DNA from 3 places in the Streptomyces sp. NPDC037273 genome. Region 3 is predicted to be linked to each of the others. Evidence: predicted binding sites of a transcription regulator. Region 3 holds the regulator's gene; each other region holds the start of a gene.

The links. Region 3 encodes HrcA, which represses chaperone genes, less so after heat shock. Its sites were predicted from a motif close to TTNGCACTCNGNNNNNCNGAGTGCNAA; they were not measured.
Region 1: groES (co-chaperone GroES) is a predicted target of HrcA. The motif match lies at 2,217-2,243, and genes of this name have one in related genera.
Region 2: groL (chaperonin GroEL) is a predicted target of HrcA. The motif match lies at 2,708-2,734, and genes of this name have one in related genera.

The regions. Positions count from the first base shown of each region.
Region 1 is NZ_JBVJVO010000012.1:84,323-88,342, reverse strand. It holds gene ACZ7G1_RS27920 (THUMP-like domain-containing protein) at 1-817, opposite strand, end outside; gene ACZ7G1_RS27915 (polysaccharide deacetylase family protein) at 947-1,870, shown strand; gene ACZ7G1_RS27910 (hypothetical protein) at 1,867-2,196, shown strand; gene groES (co-chaperone GroES) at 2,341-2,649, shown strand; gene groL (chaperonin GroEL) at 2,775-4,020, shown strand, end outside.
Region 2 is NZ_JBVJVO010000014.1:145,948-149,967, reverse strand. It holds gene ACZ7G1_RS30445 (helix-turn-helix domain-containing protein) at 1-271, shown strand, start outside; gene ACZ7G1_RS30440 (SRPBCC family protein) at 297-767, opposite strand; gene groL (chaperonin GroEL) at 915-2,543, opposite strand; gene ACZ7G1_RS30430 (cold-shock protein) at 2,874-3,077, opposite strand; gene ACZ7G1_RS30425 (MoaD/ThiS family protein) at 3,473-3,751, opposite strand; gene thrC (threonine synthase) at 3,793-4,020, opposite strand, start outside.
Region 3 is NZ_JBVJVO010000007.1:146,657-150,676, forward strand. It holds gene ACZ7G1_RS20350 (nitronate monooxygenase) at 1-383, opposite strand, end outside; gene dnaJ (molecular chaperone DnaJ) at 505-1,641, opposite strand; gene hrcA (heat-inducible transcriptional repressor HrcA) at 1,642-2,661, opposite strand; gene ACZ7G1_RS20365 (MBL fold metallo-hydrolase) at 2,807-3,535, shown strand; gene ACZ7G1_RS20370 (DUF3097 domain-containing protein) at 3,546-4,020, shown strand, end outside.

The DNA of each region.
Region 1 (4,020 bases), on a different contig from region 3:
CGACCGGCCGGACCGCCGGGTCGGGCAGGCCGCGGCCGGTGAGCCCGGCGCCGGAGGGCAGCAGGGTGGCGCGGCGCGCGCCCGGCTCCGTACCGAACCAGATCACGGCCTCCTTCACGTCCCCGCCGTCCGAGATCCACTCGGCCTCGGCGTCCTCCGGGACGGCCTCGTGCGGGATGCCGGGCGCCACCTTCAGGGCGGCGCGCGGGGCCTTGCGGGCCGCCTCGACGGCCCAGGACAGCGGTGGGGAGTACGCCTCGGGGTCGAAGATCCTGCCCCGGCCGCCGCGCCGCGCCGGGTCGACGAAGACCGCGTCGTACGGGCTCGTGTCGATCTCGGTCACGTCGGCGCAGCGGACCTCGATGAGCTCGGCGAGGCCGAGCGCCTCGGCGTTGGCGCGGGCCGCCTCGGCGGTCAGCGGGTCGCGGTCGACGGCGAGGACCGAGATCCCGGCGCGGGCGAGGGCGATGGCGTCGCCGCCGATCCCGGAGCAGAGGTCCGCGACGCTGCCGACGCCGAGCTCCTTCATCCGGCGGGCCCGGTAGGCGCCGACCGAGGCACGGGTCGACTGCTCGACGCCGTTGGGCGTGAAGTACATCCGGTACGCGTCCTCGGCGCCGAACTTCGCCACCGCGCGCTGCCGCAGCCGGGCCTGGCCGATGGCGGCCGTCACGAGCTCGGCGGGGTGGTCGCGGCGCAGCCGGGAGGCGACCGCAAGCTCCCGGGCGGGGTCGTAGTCGCGCAGGGCGGCGAGGAGGGCCTGCCCTTCGGGGGTGAGCAGGGAGGCGAAGGAGGCGAGGTCGGTCACCCGTCCCATTGTGGGCCCTGCGCCGCTGTGGGCCGCCCGGGGGACGGTGGCGCGGCACGGCGGTGTCGTGGCCCGGATGGCGCTTCCGCGCTGACAGGATGCGGCGCCATGCAGCCAGTACGACAAAAGGAAGAATCTATGGTGATCGGCGCGCCCCCCACCCACCGGACCCTCGGGGCCGCCCTCCTCGTCGCCGCCCTCGCGGCCACCGCCACCGCCTGTTCCGGCGCCGCCGGACCGGACGGCGGCGCCCACGGACCCGCCGCCGGACAGCAGGCCCAGGAAGCCCGGGGCGCCTCCGGCGCACTCAACGCCTACCTCGACCGCGTCCGCAAGGAACGCGCCGCCCGCGTGCTCGCCGCCAAGAAGTGGGGCCTCGCCAAGACCCCGCTCGAAGCGCCCGCCCCGCCCGCCGTCAAGCCGAAGATCACCACCCGCAAGGGCTTCGAGACCGACGGCGAGGGCCTCCCGCCCGTCTTCACCACCGTGCCCACCAAGCAGAAGATCGTCTTCCTCACCATCGACGACGGCGCCGAGAAGGACCCCGACCTGCTGCGGATGATGCGCGACCTGAAGCTCCCCTTCAGCGCCTTCCTGAGCGACTACGTCGTCAAGGACGACTACGGCTACTTCGCCAGGATGCAGAAGTCGCAGAAGACCGGCGTCTCCCTGCACAACCACACCCTCAACCACCGCTACCTGCCCGGACTCTCCTACGGGCAGCAGAAGCGCGAGATCTGCGGCATGCAGGACGTCATCGAGAAGCGCTTCGGCAAACGGCCCCCGCTCTTCCGCCCGCCCTACGGCAACTACAACGAGGACACCCTGCGCGCCGCCAAGTCCTGCGGCGTCAAGGCCGTCCCGCTCTGGGCCTCCGAAGCCTTCCCCGACCACATGGAGTGGCGCGAATGGGACCGGGACCTCCACCCCGGCGACATCGTCCTCACCCATTTCCGCGGCAAGGAGGACTGGAAGGGCACGATGCCGGACATGATCCGCCGGGTGATGAACGTGATCACGTCGAAGGGGTACGCCGTCGCGAAGCTCGAGGACTACGTGTGAGAACGCGGTCACGGCGCCTGGCCGCCGCTCTGGCCGTGACCGGCGCGCTCCTCGCCCTGCCGGCCTGCGCCTCCTCCGTCGACCCGATCGAACGGCTCGGCCGCAAGGCCGCGGAACGGGTGAGCCCGCGGCCGGCGGCGCCGGAGGCGGGGGCGGAGGCACGGGCGGAGGCGGGCGCGGAGGTCCGGGCCGGGGACTGCGGGGACGCGAAGGCGCCCGGCGCCCCTCCCGAGGCGCTTCCCGGCGCGGGCTCCGGCACGGCCTCCGGCGCGCTCCCCGTCACGCCACGGAGCGAGGAATTGGCACTCCGCTTGACCGAGTGCTAATCGCGGTCATAGTCTCGGCTCTGGCACTCCCCACTGGAGAGTGCCAAGCGCGACAGGCAGGTCCGGCACCCGCGACGACGGATCCACCTGGTCGCCACCTCAGACAGTTAGCCCCGTGAGATCTCCGAAGGGGGAGGTCGGATCGTGACGACCACCAGCTCCAAGGTTGCCATCAAGCCGCTCGAGGACCGCATTGTGGTCCAGCCGCTCGACGCCGAGCAGACCACCGCCTCTGGCCTGGTCATTCCGGACACCGCCAAGGAGAAGCCCCAGGAGGGCGTCGTCCTGGCCGTGGGCCCGGGCCGCTTCGAGAACGGCGAGCGTCTGCCGCTCGACGTCCAGACCGGCGACATCGTGCTGTACAGCAAGTACGGCGGCACCGAGGTGAAGTACAACGGCGAGGAGTACCTCGTCCTCTCGGCTCGCGACGTGCTCGCGATCGTCGAGAAGTAATTCTCCGAAGTACCGAAGTACCTGAAGCAGATGCTTCGAGCTGCGCCCCTGACCCCGCACCGGGCGTCCGGGGCGCAGTTCGGTTTCACCAGTTTTTCGACATCCGAGAGGGCTGAATCGCTCCCATGGCGAAGATCCTGAAGTTCGACGAGGACGCCCGTCGCGCCCTTGAGCGCGGCGTCAACAAGCTTGCCGACACCGTGAAGGTGACGATCGGCCCCAAGGGCCGCAACGTCGTCATCGACAAGAAGTTCGGCGCGCCCACCATCACCAACGACGGTGTCACGATCGCCCGCGAGGTCGAGATCGAGGACCCGTACGAGAACCTCGGCGCCCAGCTGGTGAAGGAGGTGGCGACCAAGACCAACGACATCGCGGGTGACGGCACCACCACCGCCACCGTGCTCGCCCAGGCCCTGGTCCGCGAGGGTCTGCGCAACGTCGCCGCCGGCGCCTCCCCGGCCGCCCTGAAGAAGGGCATCGACGCCGCCGTCAAGGCCGTCTCCGACGAGCTGCTCGCCACCGCGCGCCCGATCGAGGACAAGTCCGACATCGCCGCCGTCGCCGCGCTCTCCGCGCAGGACCAGCAGGTCGGCGAGCTCATCGCCGAGGCGATGGACAAGGTCGGCAAGGACGGTGTCATCACCGTCGAGGAGTCCAACACCTTCGGCCTGGAGCTCGACTTCACCGAGGGCATGGCCTTCGACAAGGGCTACCTGTCCCCGTACATGGTCACCGACCAGGAGCGTATGGAGGCCGTCCTCGACGACCCGTACATCCTGATCAACCAGGGCAAGATCTCCTCGATCCAGGACCTGCTGCCCATCCTGGAGAAGGTCATCCAGGCCGGCGCCAGCAAGCCGCTCCTGATCATCGCCGAGGACGTCGAGGGCGAGGCGCTCTCCACCCTCGTCGTCAACAAGATCCGTGGCACCTTCAACGCCGTGGCCGTCAAGGCCCCCGGCTTCGGTGACCGCCGCAAGGCGATGCTCGGCGACATGGCCACCCTCACCGGTGCCACGGTCATCGCCGAGGAGGTCGGCCTCAAGCTCGACCAGGCCGGTCTCGACGTGCTGGGCACCGCCCGCCGCGTGACCATCACCAAGGACTCCACCACCATCGTCGACGGTGGCGGCAACGCCGAGGACATCGCCGGTCGCGTCGGCCAGATCAAGGCCGAGATCGAGTCCACGGACTCCGACTGGGACCGCGAGAAGCTCCAGGAGCGCCTCGCGAAGCTCGCCGGCGGCGTCTGCGTGATCAAGGTCGGCGCCGCGACCGAGGTCGAGCTCAAGGAGAAGAAGCACCGTCTGGAGGACGCCATCTCCGCGACCCGCGCCGCGGTCGAGGAGGGCATCGTCTCCGGTGGTG
Region 2 (4,020 bases), on a different contig from region 3:
CGACCTGGCGCGCCGGGTCAACATGAGCACCCGGAACCTGACCCGCCGCTTCACCGCCGCCACCGGCACCACGCCGCTGCGCTGGCTGCACACCCAGCGCATCCACCGGGCGCAGGAGCTCCTGGAGACGACCGACGCCAGTGTCGAGCTGATCGCCTCGCGTACGGGGATGGGGACCGCCGCCACCCTGCGCCGGCACTTCCACAACGCGCTCGGCGTCCCGCCGGACGTCTACCGGCGGACCTTCCGCGGCCACCGCGCGGCCGCCTGACAGGCCCGGCGCCGGAGGAGCGGCCTCACATCGAGGCCAGGTACTCCGCGAGCCGGTCGTACTGTTCCCGCACGCCCGCCTCCATGCCGGCGGCCAGGGCCTGGTCGCGGGTGTCGTTGGAGGGCCAGAAGGAGGTGCTGGTCAGGGCGGTGCCGCCGTCGGGGGTGGCGTCGAAGGCGAGGGTGACGCGGACCGGCTCGGCGTCCGGCATCTGCTCGAAGGCCTCCGTGTAGTCGAGCCGCTCGACCGGGACGACGTCCTCGTACACGCCGGAGAAGACGATCTCCTGGCCGTCGGGCGCGGTCTGCCCCCACCGCCAGGCGCCGCCGGGGCGCAGGTCGATGTCGACGACCGTCGTGGTCAGGACCTCGGCCCCGTACCACTCCCGTACGTGCTCGGGGTCCGTCCAGGCCTCCCAGACCAGGGCGGGCGGCGCGTCGAAGGTGCGGGTGATGACCAGCTCCCGGTCGGCCGGTGTCGTCAGCAGCGTGACCATGGTCGCGGCCCCTTCCGTACGGCTCCGCCCCGCGGCCCTCTGCCGTGACCGCCTCTTCCAGCATCCGCCGAACGCCCGAGGGCGGCACCCCCTGATGGGAGTGCCGCCCTCGGTCGCGTTCAGCGATGAACCACCGATCCCGGAGGATCAGAAGTCCATGTCACCGCCCGGCATGCCGCCGCCGGCCGGCGCGGACGCCTTCTCCGGCTTGTCGGCGATGACGGCCTCGGTGGTGAGGAACAGCGCGGCGATCGACGCGGCGTTCTGCAGCGCGGAGCGCGTGACCTTCGCCGGGTCGATGATGCCCTCGGCGATGAGGTCGACGTACTCGTTGGTCGCGGCGTTCAGGCCGTGGCCGACGGGCAGGTTGCGGACCTTCTCCGCCACGACGCCACCCTCGAGACCGGCGTTGACGGCGATCTGCTTCAGCGGAGCCTCGAGGGCCAGCTTCACGATCTGCGCGCCCGTGGCCTCGTCGCCCGAGAGGTCGCCCTCGAGCTTCTCGAAGACGTTCGACGCCTGGAGCAGGGCGACGCCACCGCCGGCGACGATGCCCTCCTCGACGGCCGCCTTCGCGTTGCGAACGGCGTCCTCGATGCGGTGCTTGCGCTCCTTGAGCTCGACCTCGGTCGCGGCACCGGCCTTGATGACGGCCACGCCGCCGGCCAGCTTCGCGAGGCGCTCCTGGAGCTTCTCGCGGTCGTAGTCCGAGTCGGAGTTCTCGATCTCGGCGCGGATCTGGTTCACGCGACCGGCGACCTGCTCGCTGTCACCGGCACCGTCGACGATGGTGGTCTCGTCCTTGGTGATGACGACCTTGCGGGCGCGGCCCAGCAGGTCGAGGCCCGCGTTCTCCAGCTTGAGGCCGACCTCCTCGGAGATGACCGTGCCGCCGGTGAGGATGGCGATGTCGTTCAGCATGGCCTTGCGACGGTCGCCGAAGCCCGGGGCCTTGACCGCGACGGACTTGAAGGTGCCGCGGATCTTGTTGACGACCAGGGTCGACAGGGCCTCGCCCTCGACGTCCTCGGCGATGATCAGCAGCGGCTTGCCCGACTGCATGACCTTCTCCAGGAGCGGAAGGAGGTCCTTCACGGAGGAGATCTTGGAGTTGACGATCAGGAGGTAGGGGTCGTCGAGCGACGCCTCCATGCGCTCCATGTCGGTGGCGAAGTACGCCGAGATGTAGCCCTTGTCGAAGCGCATACCCTCGGTGAGCTCCAGCTCCAGACCGAAGGTCTGGGACTCCTCGACGGTGATGACGCCTTCCTTGCCGACCTTGTCCATCGCCTCGGCGATGAGCTCGCCGATCTGGGTGTCGGCGGCGGAGATGGAGGCCGTGGAAGCGATCTGCTCCTTGGTCTCGACATCCTTTGCCTGCTCGAGCAGGGCGCCGGAGACGGCCTCGACGGCCTTCTCGATACCGCGCTTGAGGGCCATCGGGTTGGCACCGGCGGCCACGTTGCGCAGGCCCTCGCGGACGAGCGCCTGGGCGAGGACGGTGGCGGTGGTCGTACCGTCGCCGGCGACGTCGTCCGTCTTCTTGGCGACTTCCTTGACCAGCTCGGCGCCGATCTTCTCGTACGGGTCCTCGAGCTCGATCTCCTTGGCGATGGAGACACCATCGTTGGTGATCGTGGGGGCGCCCCACTTCTTCTCGAGGACGACGTTGCGGCCCTTGGGGCCGAGGGTGACCTTGACGGCGTCAGCGAGCTGGTTCATGCCGCGCTCGAGACCGCGCCGGGCCTCCTCGTCGAACGCGATGATCTTGGCCATGTGAAGTGGTCCTCCCGGACATGGGGTGGATAACGCTCCAGGACCGCGCCGATGCCCGCGACGGACGGCCTGCGTGCCCGGCGGTTCCTTGCCCCACCTGGCCGCGGGCCTCATCTGCCCGATCCTCGTAAGCACTCTCACCTTCCGAGTGCTAACGCCAATGATTAGCACTCGCCCTAGGAGAGTGCAAGCGACTCTCGGGTTTCGGGCACCTCCACGCCAAGCCCGCCGAACCCCTGGTGAACCTTCCGGGAACGCGCGAGGGGTCCGCATCCCCTCAGGGATGCGGACCCCTCGACGGCGTTGCGTCGGTGGCCGATCGCGCCGCGCTCAGACGGCGAGCTTGACCATGTCCGCCTGCGGACCCTTCTGGCCCTGCGAGATCTCGAACTCGACTCGCTGTCCCTCTTCGAGGCTGCGGTAGCCATCCATCTGGATCGCGCTGTAGTGGACGAAAACATCCGCACCACCGTCGACCGCGATGAAGCCGTAGCCCTTCTCCGCGTTGAACCACTTGACGGTGCCCTGAGCCATGCCTAACTCCCCTATTACTGGCCCTTGCGCGGGACCGCACTTCGCGGACCCGGGTCAGACCCTGCGCCGGAACGCGTCGACCGCCGCTGAATGTATCTGCCCAACTGCCCTCTGCAACAGGTCATTCGAGCGAGAATTCTCGGCGCGACGGAAAGGGGAATTGGGGAGAATCCCCTGGATGACGGGGCAAGTCGGGCCCGGCAAAAGGCGCACAACGTACACAACGCGCAGGCACTTTGGCTGCTTCTTGTCGCGCGAAGACGCTTTCTCATATGCGTCCGGCATGAGCAGCGGAGGGGACTTCCCCAACTCTACCCCGCTCAACCATGCAGAATTGCCCCTTCCGCTTATAGGCGCGGAAGGGGCAATTCGAGAAAGACGGGACGCGATAGGCGTCAGCAGCCGCCGGCGACGGCCGGGATGATCGAGACGCCCGCGCCGGCCGGGGTGGCCGTCTCCAGACCCTGCTCGAAGCGCACGTCGTCGTCGTTCACGTAGACGTTGACGAAGCGGCGCAGCTTGCCCTGGTCGTCCAGGACGCGGGCGGCGATGCCCGTGTGGTTCTTCTCCAGGTCGGCGATGACCTCGGCGAGGGTCGCGCCCTCGGCCTGGACCTCGGACTGACCGCCCGTGTAGGTGCGGAGGATGGTGGGGATGCGGACGTTCACGGCCATGTCGTCGAAACCTTTCGGGGAACCGGGGGAGCGGGCGGGTGTCAGAGCGCCAGGCCGGCGTCGCGGAAGGCGTCGAGGCTCGGGCGGATGGTGACGGTCGCACCGGAGGTGTCGGCCACCGCGTCGAGGGTCTTGAGCCCGTCACCGGTGTTGAGGACGACGGTGGTGAGGTTCGGGTCGATGACACCGGCCTCGACGAGCTTGCGCGTGACGCCGACGGTCACGCCGCCCGCGGTCTCGGCGAAGATGCCCTCGGTCCGCGCGAGCAG
Region 3 (4,020 bases):
ACGACCCGGACCGGGTCCTCGCGGAGGATCGCCAGCTTGGCCTCGTAACCGTCGTCCCGGGAGTCGTCGGTCTCGCCGAGCGGTGTCTGGTACCAGGTGGCCTCGCCCGCGAGCTGGTGGCGGTAGACCTCGACGGCCGAGGGGTCGGCGTACCGCCCGCCCTGCGGCATGAACAGGTTCACTCCGAACGGCCGCCCGGTCAGCCCGCGCACCTGCTTGATCTCCTGGTACATCCCGCCGGCCGTCTTGTAGCCGCCCGCCAGGAAGCCCAGCCCCCCGGCCTCGCAGACGGCCCCGACCAGCCCCGGGCCGGAGGCTCCACCCGCCATGGGGGCCTGCACGATCGGAAACCGAGAGAGATCGTTCAGTGCGGTGGTGGACATATGGGCATCGTGTCATGCCCCTGCTTCCCGGCCGAATCCGTACGTCAGGTCCCGGAACGATCCGTTCCGAAAACGAGGAGGGGGGGTGCCCACCGGCACCGCCCCTCCTCACGACCAAGCCCTACCGCCCGTTGAACGCATCCTTCAGGCGCGAGAACAACCCCTGCTGTCCGGGCTGGAACTGGCCGGTGGGCCGTTCCTCGCCGCGGAGCTTGGCGAGCTCGCGGAGCAGGCGCTCCTGCTCGGCGTCGAGCTTGCCGGGGGTCTGGACCTCGACGTGGACGACGAGGTCGCCCCGGCCGTTGCCGCGCAGGTGCGTGACGCCGCGGCCGTGGAGCGGGATCGACTGGCCGGACTGCGTGCCCGGACGGATGTCGATCTCCTCGAGGCCGTCGAGGGTCTGCAGCTGCACCTTGGTGCCGAGCGCGGCTGCCGTCATCGGGATGGTGACCGTGCAGTGCAGGTCGTCGCCGCGCCGCTGGAAGGTGTCGTGCGGGATCTCGTGGATCTCGACGTACAGGTCGCCGGCGGGGCCGCCGCCGGGGCCGACCTCGCCCTCGCCCGCGAGCTGGATGCGGGTGCCGTTGTCGACACCGGCCGGGATCTTGACCGTGAGCGTGCGGCGGGAGCGGACCCGGCCGTCGCCCGCGCACTCGGGGCACGGGGTCGGGACGACGGTGCCGAAGCCCTGGCACTGGGGGCAGGGCCGGGAGGTCATGACCTGGCCGAGGAAGGACCGGGTGACCTGGGAGACCTCACCGCGGCCTCGGCACATGTCGCAGGTCTGCGCGGAGGTGCCGGGCGCGGCGCCCTCGCCGGAGCAGGTCGTGCAGACGACGGCCGTGTCGACCTGGATGTCCTTGGTGGTGCCGAAGGCGGCCTCGTTGAGGTCGATCTCCAGGCGGATCATGGCGTCCTGGCCGCGGCGGGTCCGCGAGCGCGGACCGCGCTGCGAAGCCGTACCGAAGAAGGCGTCCATGATGTCGGAGAAGTTGCCGAAGCCACCGGCTCCGAAGCCGCCCGCGCCGCCTCCGCCGGAGGCCGAGAGCGGGTCGCCGCCCAGGTCGTAGACCTGCTTCTTCTGCGGGTCCGAGAGGACCTCGTAGGCGGCGTTGATCTCCTTGAAGCGTTCCTGCGTCTTCGGATCGGGATTGACGTCCGGGTGCAGCTCGCGGGCGAGCCTCCGGAAAGCCTTCTTGATCTCGTCCTGGGACGCGTCGCGGCGCACGCCGAGCACGGCGTAGTAGTCCGTGGCCACTTACGACTCCGCCAGGATCTGTCCGACGTAACGTGCCACTGCGCGTACCGCTCCCATCGTTCCGGGGTAGTCCATGCGGGTCGGTCCGACCACGCCGAGTTTGGCGACTGCCTCGCCGCCCGAACCGTAGCCGACCGAGACGACGGACGTGGAGCTCAGCCCCTCGTGGGCGTTCTCGTGCCCGATCCGTACGGTCATGCCCGATTCCTTGGCCTCGCCGAGCAGCTTGAGGAGCACGACCTGCTCCTCCAGGGCTTCCAGGACGGGCCTGATCATCAGGGGGAAGTCGTGTCCGAAGCGGGTGAGATTGGCGGTGCCGCCGATCATCAGCCGCTCCTCGTGCTCCTCCACGAGCGTTTCGAGGAGGGTCGCGAGCACGGTGGAGACCGTGGCGCGGTCCTCGATCTCCTCGAAGGACTCGGGGAGGTCCTGCACCAGCTGCGGCACGTCGGCGAACCGGCGGCCGACGACCCGGCTGTTGAGCCGGGCCCGCAGGTCGGCCAGCGAGGCCTCGCCGAAGGGCGCGGGACAGTCCACGACCCGCTGCTCGACCCGGCCGGTGTCCGTGATGAGGACGAGCATCAGGCGGGCCGGGGCCAGCGAGAGCAGCTCCACGTGCCGGACGGTCGAACGGGTCAGCGAGGGGTACTGGACGACGGCGACCTGACGGGTCAGCTGGGCGAGCAGCCGGACCGTACGGCCGACGACGTCGTCCAGGTCCACCGCGCCGTCGAGGAAGTTGTGGATGGCGCGCCGCTCGGGCGTCGACAGCGGCTTGACGCCGGCGAGCCGGTCGACGAAGAGGCGGTAGCCCTTGTCGGTCGGGATGCGCCCGGCACTGGTGTGAGGCTGGGCGATGTACCCCTCCTCCTCCAGGACCGCCATGTCGTTGCGCACGGTGGCGGGCGAGACTCCGAGCTTGTGCCGCTCGGTGAGCGCCTTGGAGCCGACGGGCTCCTCCGTCCCGACGTAGTCCTGGACGATGGCGCGCAGCACCTCGAGTCTGCGTTCGCTGAGCATCGTGCGCACCTCCAGCTGTCGTCGTTCCGGTTGCTCCGCTTTTGGCACTCACCCTGTCTGAGTGCCAGCAATCCCCCGGCTAGTGTACGGCGGCGGGCAACGCTCCTGGCAAGGAGGAGGGCCGCCCGACGGTTAGCGTCGCCCCATGGACATCGATTGGGAAGCGTACGGCTGGGAGCGTCTCGCGGACGGAGTCGGCCGGCGCCGACTCCCGGGCTGGGACGCCACGGTGGGCCTCGTCGTGGGCGAGCGGGGGATCCTGATGTACGACACGGGGTCCTCGCTCACCGAGGGAGCGGAGCTCCGCGAACAGGTGGCGCGGCTCACGGGCGGCCGCAAGGTGACGCACATCGCACTCGGCCACCCCCACTTCGACCACGTCTTCGGCACGGCCGTCTTCGCCGGCGCCGAGGTCTTCGGCGCCGTCGGCTCGGACGAGCTCCTCTCCCTGCCGCGCGAACGCGAGGCGCTCCGCGAGGACGCGGTGGGCCAGGGCCTCGACGCCACGGCCGCCGCGGAGGCCGCGGACGTCCTCGTCGCCCCCCGCCACGTCGTCTCCGGCGAATGGACCCTCGACCTGGGCCGACGCCAGGTCCTCCTCGCCAACGTCGGCCCGGGGCACACCGGCCACGACCTCGCCGTCTGCGTCCCCGGCTCCCGCGAGGTCGTCTTCTGCGGCGACCTCGTCGAGGAGTCCGGCGAGCCCCAGGCCGGCCCCGACGCCATCCCCTCCCGCTGGCCCGACGCCCTGGACCGTCTCCTCTCCCTGGGCGGCGAGGAGGCGGCGTACGTGCCGGGCCACGGCGCGGTCGTGGACGCCACGTTCGTCCGGGCACAGCGCGATGAACTGGCACGGCGCTTCCAGGTGTCGTAGCGTCGCCCAAATGCGCAGCTACGACCCGGACCTGACGCCTTCTTGGAAGAAGCCGAAGCCCGTCCCGGAGGTCCCGGCGGACCCCGACCTCGTCGTCGAGGAGGTCACGACGGGCTTCTGCGGCGCGGTGATCCGCTGCGAGGCGGGCACCGTGACCCTGGAGGACCGCTTCGGCAAGCACCGGGTCTTCCCGCTTGAGCCGCGCGGCTTCCTCCTGGAGGGCAGGGTCGTCACCCTCGTCCGGCCGGCCGCGGGCGCCCCCGTCCGCCCCACCCGTACGGCCTCCGGCTCGATCGCCGTACCCGGTGCCCGCGCCCGCGTGGCCCGCGCCGGCCGCATCTACGTCGAGGGCCGCCACGACGCCGAACTTGTCGAGCGCGTCTGGGGCGACGACCTCCGCATCGAGGGCGTCGTCGTCGAGTACCTGGAGGGCGTCGACGACCTCCCGTCGATCGTCGCCGACTTCGCCCCCGCCGCCGACGCCC